2 regions of the Kitasatospora sp. NBC_00315 genome follow, and region 2 is predicted to be linked to the other one. Evidence: riboswitches for the same ligand, from Rfam matches in the RefSeq annotation. Region 2 holds a riboswitch; the other holds the start of a gene.
What was found. Region 2 has a riboswitch for cyclic di-AMP ahead of OG823_RS15520 (M23 family metallopeptidase). Riboswitches for the same ligand answer to the same signal wherever they lie in the genome.

Region 1: another riboswitch for cyclic di-AMP. It lies ahead of OG823_RS13795 (transglycosylase family protein); the one in region 2 lies ahead of OG823_RS15520 (M23 family metallopeptidase).

The regions. Positions count from the first base shown of each region.
Region 1 covers NZ_CP108025.1:3,438,007-3,442,164, forward strand. The annotation lists gene eno (phosphopyruvate hydratase) at 1-1,233, opposite strand, end outside; gene OG823_RS13795 (transglycosylase family protein) at 1,522-2,382, opposite strand; cyclic di-AMP (ydaO/yuaA leader) riboswitch at 2,388-2,557, opposite strand; gene OG823_RS13800 (cytochrome P450) at 2,768-4,075, opposite strand.
Region 2 covers NZ_CP108025.1:3,824,937-3,829,094, forward strand. The annotation lists gene OG823_RS15515 (hypothetical protein) at 1-926, shown strand, start outside; gene OG823_RS15520 (M23 family metallopeptidase) at 975-1,682, opposite strand; cyclic di-AMP (ydaO/yuaA leader) riboswitch at 1,851-2,012, opposite strand; gene OG823_RS15525 (YiaA/YiaB family inner membrane protein) at 2,249-2,539, shown strand; gene OG823_RS15530 (alpha/beta fold hydrolase) at 2,738-3,559, shown strand; gene OG823_RS15535 (TetR-like C-terminal domain-containing protein) at 3,594-4,158, shown strand, end outside.

The DNA of each region.
Region 1 (4,158 bases), 390 kb from region 2:
GTCGTCGAGGATCTCCTCGATGCGCAGCAGCTGGTTGTACTTGGCGACGCGCTCGGAGCGGGCCGGGGCGCCGGTCTTGATCTGGCCGCAGTTGGTGGCGACGGCGAGGTCCGCGATGGTGACGTCCTCGGTCTCACCGGAGCGGTGCGACATCATGCAGCGGTAGCCGTTGCGCTGGGCCAGCTCGACGGCGTCCAGGGTCTCGGTGAGCGAGCCGATCTGGTTGACCTTCACCAGCAGCGCGTTGGCGGTGCCGGTCTCGATGCCGCGGGCGAGGCGGGTCGGGTTGGTGACGAACAGGTCGTCGCCGACCAGCTGGACCTTGTCACCGAGCTTGACGGTCATGGCCTTCCAGCCGTCCCAGTCCTGCTCGTCCAGCGGGTCCTCGATGGAGACCAGCGGGTAGGCGGCGACCAGCTCGGCGTAGTAGTCGATGAGCTCGGCCGAGGAAAGGCCCTTGCCCTCGAACTGGTAGGCGCCGTCCTTGTAGAACTCGGAGGCGGCGACGTCGAGCGCCAGCGCGACGTCCTTGCCGGGCACGTAGCCGGCCTTCTTGATGGCCTCGACGATGAGGTCGAGCGCCTCGCGGTTGCTCTCCAGGTTCGGGGCGAAGCCGCCCTCGTCGCCGAGGCCGGTGGAGAGGCCGCGCTCCTTCAGGACGCCCTTGAGCGTGTGGTAGACCTCGACGCCCCAGCGGACGGCCTCGGAGAAGGACTCCGCGCCGATCGGAGCGATCATGAACTCCTGGATGTCGACGTTGGAGTCCGCGTGCGAGCCGCCGTTGAGGATGTTCATCATCGGGACGGGCAGGACGTGCGCGTTCGGGCCGCCGAGGTAGCGGAACAGCGGCAGGTCCGAGGCCTCGGAGGCGGCGTGCGCGACGGCCAGCGAGACGCCCAGGATGGCGTTGGCGCCGAGCGAGGACTTGTCCGGGGTGGCGTCCAGGTCGAGCATGGCCTGGTCGATCAGGCGCTGCTCGGTGGCGTCGTAGCCGACCAGCTCCGGGCCGATCTGCTCGATGACGGCCAGAACGGCCTTCTCCACGCCCTTGCCGAAGTAGCGGTTCTTGTCACCGTCACGCAGCTCCAGCGCCTCGAAAGCACCGGTCGAGGCGCCCGAGGGGACAGCGGCACGGCCGGTGCTGCCGTCGTCGAGACCGACCTCGACCTCGACCGTGGGGTTGCCACGCGAGTCGAGAATCTCACGGGCTACGACGACATCAATGGACGGCACGAGGCATCTCCTAGCGGAAGCAGGTACCCGCAAACTGTTGTGGTGTCTGCGGATGATTGCGGAGTCGTTACGACCAGAGCCTAACCGCAAGGGCTCGCTGGGCCACGTCGGCCCGGGTCCCGTCTCAGGGTGTGGCCCGGCTACCCGTCAGTAGTTCACCTGGATGCCGCGCGGGATGCACCCAGAGCAGAACGAAGGGGGCCGTACCGGATATGTACGACCGCCGCACCCGCCTCTCGGGCGGCCCGCCCGGCCCGGGCCCGCGCGCGGGCGGGCCCGGACCGGGGGTCAGGCCCGCCCGAGATCCAGGACCTGACCCGGCACGATGAGGTCCGGGTCGCCGCCGACGACCGGACGGTTGCCGTCGTACAGCGCGCTCCAGCCGCCGGCCACGCCCTGGCCGCCGGCGATGGAACCGAGGGTGTCGCCGCTCTGCACGGTGTAGCTCCGGCCGCCGGTGACGGGAGCGGTGGCCGTGGCGGCCGCGGCCTGCGGGGCGGCCTGCGCGGCGGCGCCCGCGTACTGGTCGTAGACGCTGCGGTGGCTGGTCCAGTACCAGTCGCCGTTGTCCTGGTACCAGAAGACCCGGGCGTCCGCGTCCCAGCCCGTACGGCCGGTGAAGTCGGGGTTCCGGTCGGCCGTGTCGTCCGACCGGTCCGCCCCCGGCGGCGCGGCGGCCGAGCGGGAGTCGGCCGAGCGGGAGTCGGCCGAGGACTCCGCGGAGGAGGACTCGGTGACGGAGTCGGAGGTGTCGGCCTGGGCGGCCGGGCCGCCCTTGCGCAGGCCGGCCTTGCCCGAGCAGACCGGCCAGGCGCCGGGCCCCTGCGCGGCGAGCACCTTCTCCGCGACCGAGATCTGCTGCCCCTTACTGGCCCGGTGCGCCTGTGGGGCGTACTGGCCGCCGCCGTAGGCCTTCCAGGTGCTCTGACTGAACTGCAGCCCGCCGTAGTACCCGTTGCCGGTGTTGATGCTCCAGTTCCCGCCGCTCTCGCACTGGGCCACCTTGTCCCAGATGGTGACGGGGGCCGCGTGGGCGCCGGTGGCGGTGAGGAGCGGCATCGAGAGGCCGATGCCGGCCACGCCCGCCACGGCGATGACCTTCTCGGTCCGGGTACGACGACGGTGACGACCGTTACCAACGAACAGCATGAGGATGTCCCTCTCCGCACGCCTGCGAGGTGAGCTGTCGGGTTCGGACCGGGAGGTGGCCCGGCCGCCGGTCGCAGGAACGATCCTGCTAGGGCGGCTTCACCCCAAGCCGTGGGGAACGGCAGAAAAACCTGGGTCCCCCGCCCCTGCCCGAGGGTCTGGTCGGTTTCCCGGAGGCGCGGCGGGCAGGACTCGGCGTTCCGCGCACGGGGCTCGCAGCTGCGAACTGCAGGGAGAGTAGACAGATCCTCAGATCAATCACAAGCTCATATCGCTCACATCACGCGGAAATTACGACAAGCATTGGATCGTCTACAAACCACACCCATATGTACGGATTGATACGCCTTCTGACCGCCCATGACCGGTTCTGTCCGACACGCCGTCAGGGCGAGTCGACCGGATCCGACGCCTTCTCCGGCGTGAATTCGATCGGCAGTTCCCGCAGTCCGCGCATGATCAGGCCACCGCGCCAGCGCAGATCGGCCGGATCCGCCGCGAGGCGCAGATCGGGCAGCCGGGTCAGCAGCGTCGCCAGCGCGGCCTGCCCCTCCAGTCGGGCCAGCGGGGCGCCGATGCAGTAGTGGATGCCGTGACCGAACCCCAGGTGCGGGTTGTCCTTGCGGGCGAGGTCGAGCGTGTTCTCGTCGGCGAACCGGGCCGGGTCGCGGTCGGCCGCCGCCAGCACCACCAGCACCGGATCACCCACCGGGATGTCCACCCCGCCGATGGCCAGCGGCTCGGTGGCGAACCGCCAGGTGGCCAGCTCCACCGGACCGTCGTAGCGGAGCAGCTCCTCGATCCCGGTCTCCAGCAGCCCGCGCTCGCCACGCGCGAGGGAGCCCTGGAGCAGATCGAGCTGCCCCGGGTTCCGGAACAGCGCGTACATGCCGTTGCCGATCAGGTTGATCGTCGTCTCGAATCCCGCGAAGAGGAGGACGAAGCACATCGCCGCGGCCTCGTTCTCGGTGAGGTGCTCCCCGTGGTCGCTCGCCCGGATCAGATCGGAGATCAGGTCGTCCCCGAGATCGGCCCGCTTGCGGTGGATCAGCTCCAGCAGGTACGCCCGGATCCGCTTCACCGCCCTGGCCACCCCGCCGCGCGGGCCGCCGCCGTGCCGGATCATCATCGCGGCCCAGTCGCGGAAGTCGTCCTGGTCCTCCGGAGGAACCCCCAGCAGGTCGCAGATCGCGTAGATGGGGAGGGGGAAGGCGAACTCGTGGATCAGATCGGCCGATCCGCGCGCCGCGAAGGAGTCGAGCAGGCGGTCGGTCAGCTGCTGGACCCTCGGTCCGAACTCGGCCACCCGGCGCGGGGTGAACGCCTTGGAGACCAGTCGGCGCAACCGGGTGTGGTCCGGCGGGTCGATGTTGAGCAGGTGCGTCATGAGGTCCGCCTGCCGCTCCCCCGGAATGCCCACCCGGCCCGTGCGGTGCGCCTGCTCGCTGTGATGGGCGGGATTCTTGGAGAGCCGGCCGTCGGCCAACGCCTGTCGGGCGTCCGCGTACCGGGTGACCAGCCAGGCCTCCACCCCGCTGGGGAGGGTCGTGCGGTGCACGGGGGCGTGCTCGCGCAACCACGCGTAAGCGGGGTACGGATCGGCGGCGAACTCCCACGTGAACAGGGGCGGCTGGGCGGGCGCCCCACCGGAGCGCTGCGGTTCGGGCTGGTCGGTGTGCGGCTGAACAGGCATGTCCCGACGGTATCCGGTGGGCCGAAGGCGTGAGCCTGGTCACCTGATGGGTAATCCCTGTCGCAGAGGGTCGTGACGTGCCT
Region 2 (4,158 bases):
ACCTGCGGCTCGTCCCGCGGACCCGGTCCGCCGAACTGCTCGCCTGGGCGGCGGCCGAGGGCCGCGAACCGGTGGCCGAGGGCCCGCTGCGGGTGGTGCTGACGCTGCTGGAGCTCGGCGGCGCCAGGCTGCACGACGGCTGGCCGGAGCTGACCTCGGCCCTGCTGGAGCAGCTGCTGTACGAGCGGCTCCACCTGTACGTCCAGCCGGCCCCGGACGAGGACCCGCTCGCGTACGGGGCGGCGGTGCTGCTGCTGATCGAGCACCAGCGGGCCGTCAAGCGGCTGAACGCCAAGCGCCGGGAGCGGCTGCGGGCGGAGGCCGAGTGGCAGGGCGAGGTGGCGGCCGGGCTGCTGCGCCGGGCGGACCTGGTGACCTGGCCCCGGCTGTACACGCTGCTGCTGCGCGCGGACGGCGTGGACGACCGGGATCCGGCGGCGGTGCGCGCCTGGCTGGACGGCTTCCGCGAGCTGGCGCAGGAGGACCGCGCGTCGGCGTACCGGGCGCTGGAGGAGGCGGGCGTCCTGGACCGGGTGGACGGCGACGGTGGCTGGGGTCCGGCCCGGATGCTGGCGATCGGGATGGCCACCGACGGCGGGCGGCTGCTGCTGGAGGACGGGCTGACCCGGCGCAGCTACCGCAACCTGGCCGGGCTGACCGCACTCGGGCTGCCGATGCCGCCGGAGCTGGCGGGCGATCCGGCGGACTTCGAGGCGGCGGTCGTCGCGCGGGCCCTGGAGCTGCTGGGCGGCTGGACGGTGCCGGGGCTCGCCGAGCTGCTGGTCACGCAGTACCCGGACCTGGCGCCCGAACCGGGCCAGGAGGAGATCGACGCGTACCTGGCGACCCTGCCGGCCGAGGACGCGTACCCGCAGGACGGCTTCCCCCAGGACGGCCTCCCGCAGGAGCAGGACGCCGGGGAGTGAACGGCGCCCGGCCCCGGCCCCGCGCGGGGCCGGGGCCGGGACGGTCCGTCAGGGGTTGAGGCCGCGCTGCTGGAACCAGGCCTCCGGGTCGACCGGAGCGCCGCCGTCGGGGCGCACCTCGACGTGCAGGTGCGGGCCGGTGACGTTGCCGGTGGCGCCGACCTTGCCGATCTGCTGACCCGGGACGACCTTGCCCGAGGTCTTGAGGATCGAGGAGAGGTGGCAGTACCAGATCTCGGTGCCGTCGGGCAGCGTCTGGATGATCCGGTAGCCGTACGAGCCGGACCAGCCGGCCGAGGTGATGCTGCCGGAGCCGACCGCGTACACCGGGGTGCCGGTGGAGGCGGCGAAGTCGAGGCCGGTGTGCAGGTGTGCCCAGTACGAGGCGCTCTGCCCGTAGTGCGCGGACAGGTGGTAGTCGTGGACCGGCAGCTGGACGGCGTCGAGCTCGGCCCGCTCCGCGGCCGCGGCGGCCTGCTCGGCCTCGTGCTGCTGCGCGGCGCGCTTGGTCTCGGCCACCTGGGCGGCCACCACCCGGGCGCTCTCGTCGGCGGCGGTGCGCTGACTGTCGGCCTGCTGCTGGATCCGGGCGGCGAGCGCCAGTCCGGGGTCGGCCGAGAGTGCCGGCGCCTCGTCGGGCGTGCTGACGGCCGGTGCGGCGGCGGGGGTCGCGGAGGCGAAACCGGTGGCGCCGAGGGTGGCGGCCATCGCGGTGACACCGAGCAGCGGGGCCGTCCCACGGGTCTGACGGGGCATCCGGTGCCGGTTGCTGTCGGCCGACTGCGAGGCCGCGGCCCCACCGCCCGGGGAGTCCCCGTACGCACCGGCGTAGGCCGGCGGCCCGGGCTCTTCGAGCAGCTGGGTTCCGGCCGCGGAGCCGGGAGGGTATGCCGGAGAGTGCGTCGACGCCACGGAGGCGCGCTCCTTTCCTTCCTTCGCGCCTACCGGGTTAGCTGACGGGTTCGGAGCAGGAAGGTCTCCTACGGCCGGGCCTGGGCCTGGCCGATTCACCCCAAGGAACGGTGGTTCCCCGGCTCCCGGACGCACCCCGCAGGGCCCGTCGTCGGGATTAGGCGCAGGCGCACGGTGCCGTCTGGTCACGGCGTTGCCGACCGCGCTGCGTTATCAAACGTTAATCCTAGGCAGCTCTGATTCCAAGCCGTCCGAGGATGTGAGTCACCATCAGTGTGGGCGGAATGGGCGTTTTGGCATGGTTGCCTTCCGGTGCCACTACGGATCGTGAGCATGTGTCAACGAACCGCTGCCCAATTTTGAGTACACGTACTCATGTGCGCGGCATGGCGCGCGGCCATCCTGACCGCATGACCTCATCGATGCAGTCGCGCACCACGGCGGCGTACCACGTCCAGGCCGTGCTGTCCTTCGCCATCGCCGCCACCGCCCTCGCGGTCGGGATCGCCTATCTCCCGGTCGGCACGTGGACCCGGGCCTTCCTGGCGGTCGGCCTGCTGTACACCGTGACGTCCGCCTTCACGCTGGCCAAGGTGATCCGGGACCGCCAGGAGAACACCGAGATCGTCACCCGGGTCGACCAGGCCCGGCTGGAGAAGCTGCTGGCCGAGCACGACCCGTTCAAGGTCGACGGGATCTGAGCCCGGCGGGGGCGGGGCGTGCGCCGCCCGCCGCCCCTGCGGCGGCCCCCCTCCCGCCGTCGGCCCGGACCACGGCATCCCCCGCCGTCGGACGGCACGACCTCGCGAACGCCGCTTGACGGCTAAGGCTATTAGCCTTAGCTTTATGGCTATCGGCAGCACGCCGACAGCACGGCCCACAGGCCAAGGAGGCCCGCGATGTCCAGCACCGACGCACTCGCCACCCGTTACCTCGACGTCCCCGGCGGCCGGCTCGGGTACGACGACACCGGGCACGGCACCGGCACCACCGTCCTGCTGCTGCCCGGCATGCTGGTCTCCCGCAGCATCTACCGGGACCTGCGCCCGCTGCTGGCCGCGGCCGGCCACCGGGTCGTCACGATGGACCTGCGCGGCTTCGGCGACGCCTCGATCGCCTGGGACGACTACTCCCCGGCCGCGATCGCCACCGACGCCCTCGCCCTGCTCGACCACCTCGGCATCGGGCGCGCCGTGCTGGTCGGCCACTCGTACACCGGCGCCACCGTGGTCAGGGCGGCCGGGCTGGCCCCCGAGCGGGTCGCCGGGATCGCCCTGCTGAGCGCGTTCATCGAGGGCCCCCCGGCGAACGCCTTCCAGAAGGCGCTGATGAAGACCGTCGGAGCGCTCTGGCTGCGCTTCCCCAGCACCTGGGGCACCTACCAGCGCTTCGCCTTCCCCACCAAGCCCGCCGGCTTCGAGGAGCACCGGACCGGCGTGGTGGCCGCCCTGCGGACCCCCGGCCGCAAGCAGGCCACCCGGGGCCACCTCGGTGGGAACGCCGCGCCGGTCGGCTGGAGCACCGCCGTGACCTGCCCGGCGCTGGCCGTGATGGGCTCCGGGGACCCTGACTTCCCCAAGCCCGAACTGGTCGCCGACCACCAGGCCGCCGCGCTGAACGGCCGCAAGGTGATGATCGAGGGGGCCGGGCACTACCTGATGCTGGAGCGCCCGCAGACCACCGCCGACGCCCTCCTCGCCTTCCTCGGCGAGTCGGCGTAGTCCCCCGTTCGCCCCTTCCCCCACGGAGAACCCCTTGCCACGCGTCGGACTCACCCCGGAGGGCGTCGTCACGCACGCCCTCGACCTGATCGACGAGCAGGGCCCCGGGGCCCTGACCCTGGCCGCCGTCGCCGCCCGCGCCGGCGTCGCCACCCCCTCCCTCTACAAGCACGTCTCCGGCGGCCTCGCCGAGCTGCGCCGCCTGGTGGCGGTACGGATCACCGAGGAGCTCACCGCCGAGCTCGCGGCCGCGGCCGTCGGGCGCGGCGGCGACGCGGCGGTCGAGGCGGTGCTGCGCGCCTACCACGCGTACGCCACCGAGCACCCGCACCGGTACGCCTCGCTGCCGCAGGCGCCGCAGCTCGACGACGAACTGGCCGAAGCGGCGGCCGCCCTGGTCGGGGTGATCGTCGCGGTGCTGCGGGAGTACGGGCTGGAGGGCTCCGAGATCATCCACGCGGCCCGGACGGTGCGGGCGGTGGCGCACGGGTTCGCCTCGCTGTCGATCGCCGGCGCCTTCCAGCTGGCCGAGGACCCGGCGGTCACCCAGGCCCGGCTGATCGGCGTACTCACCGGCGGCCTGCAGTCCTGGCCCAGGT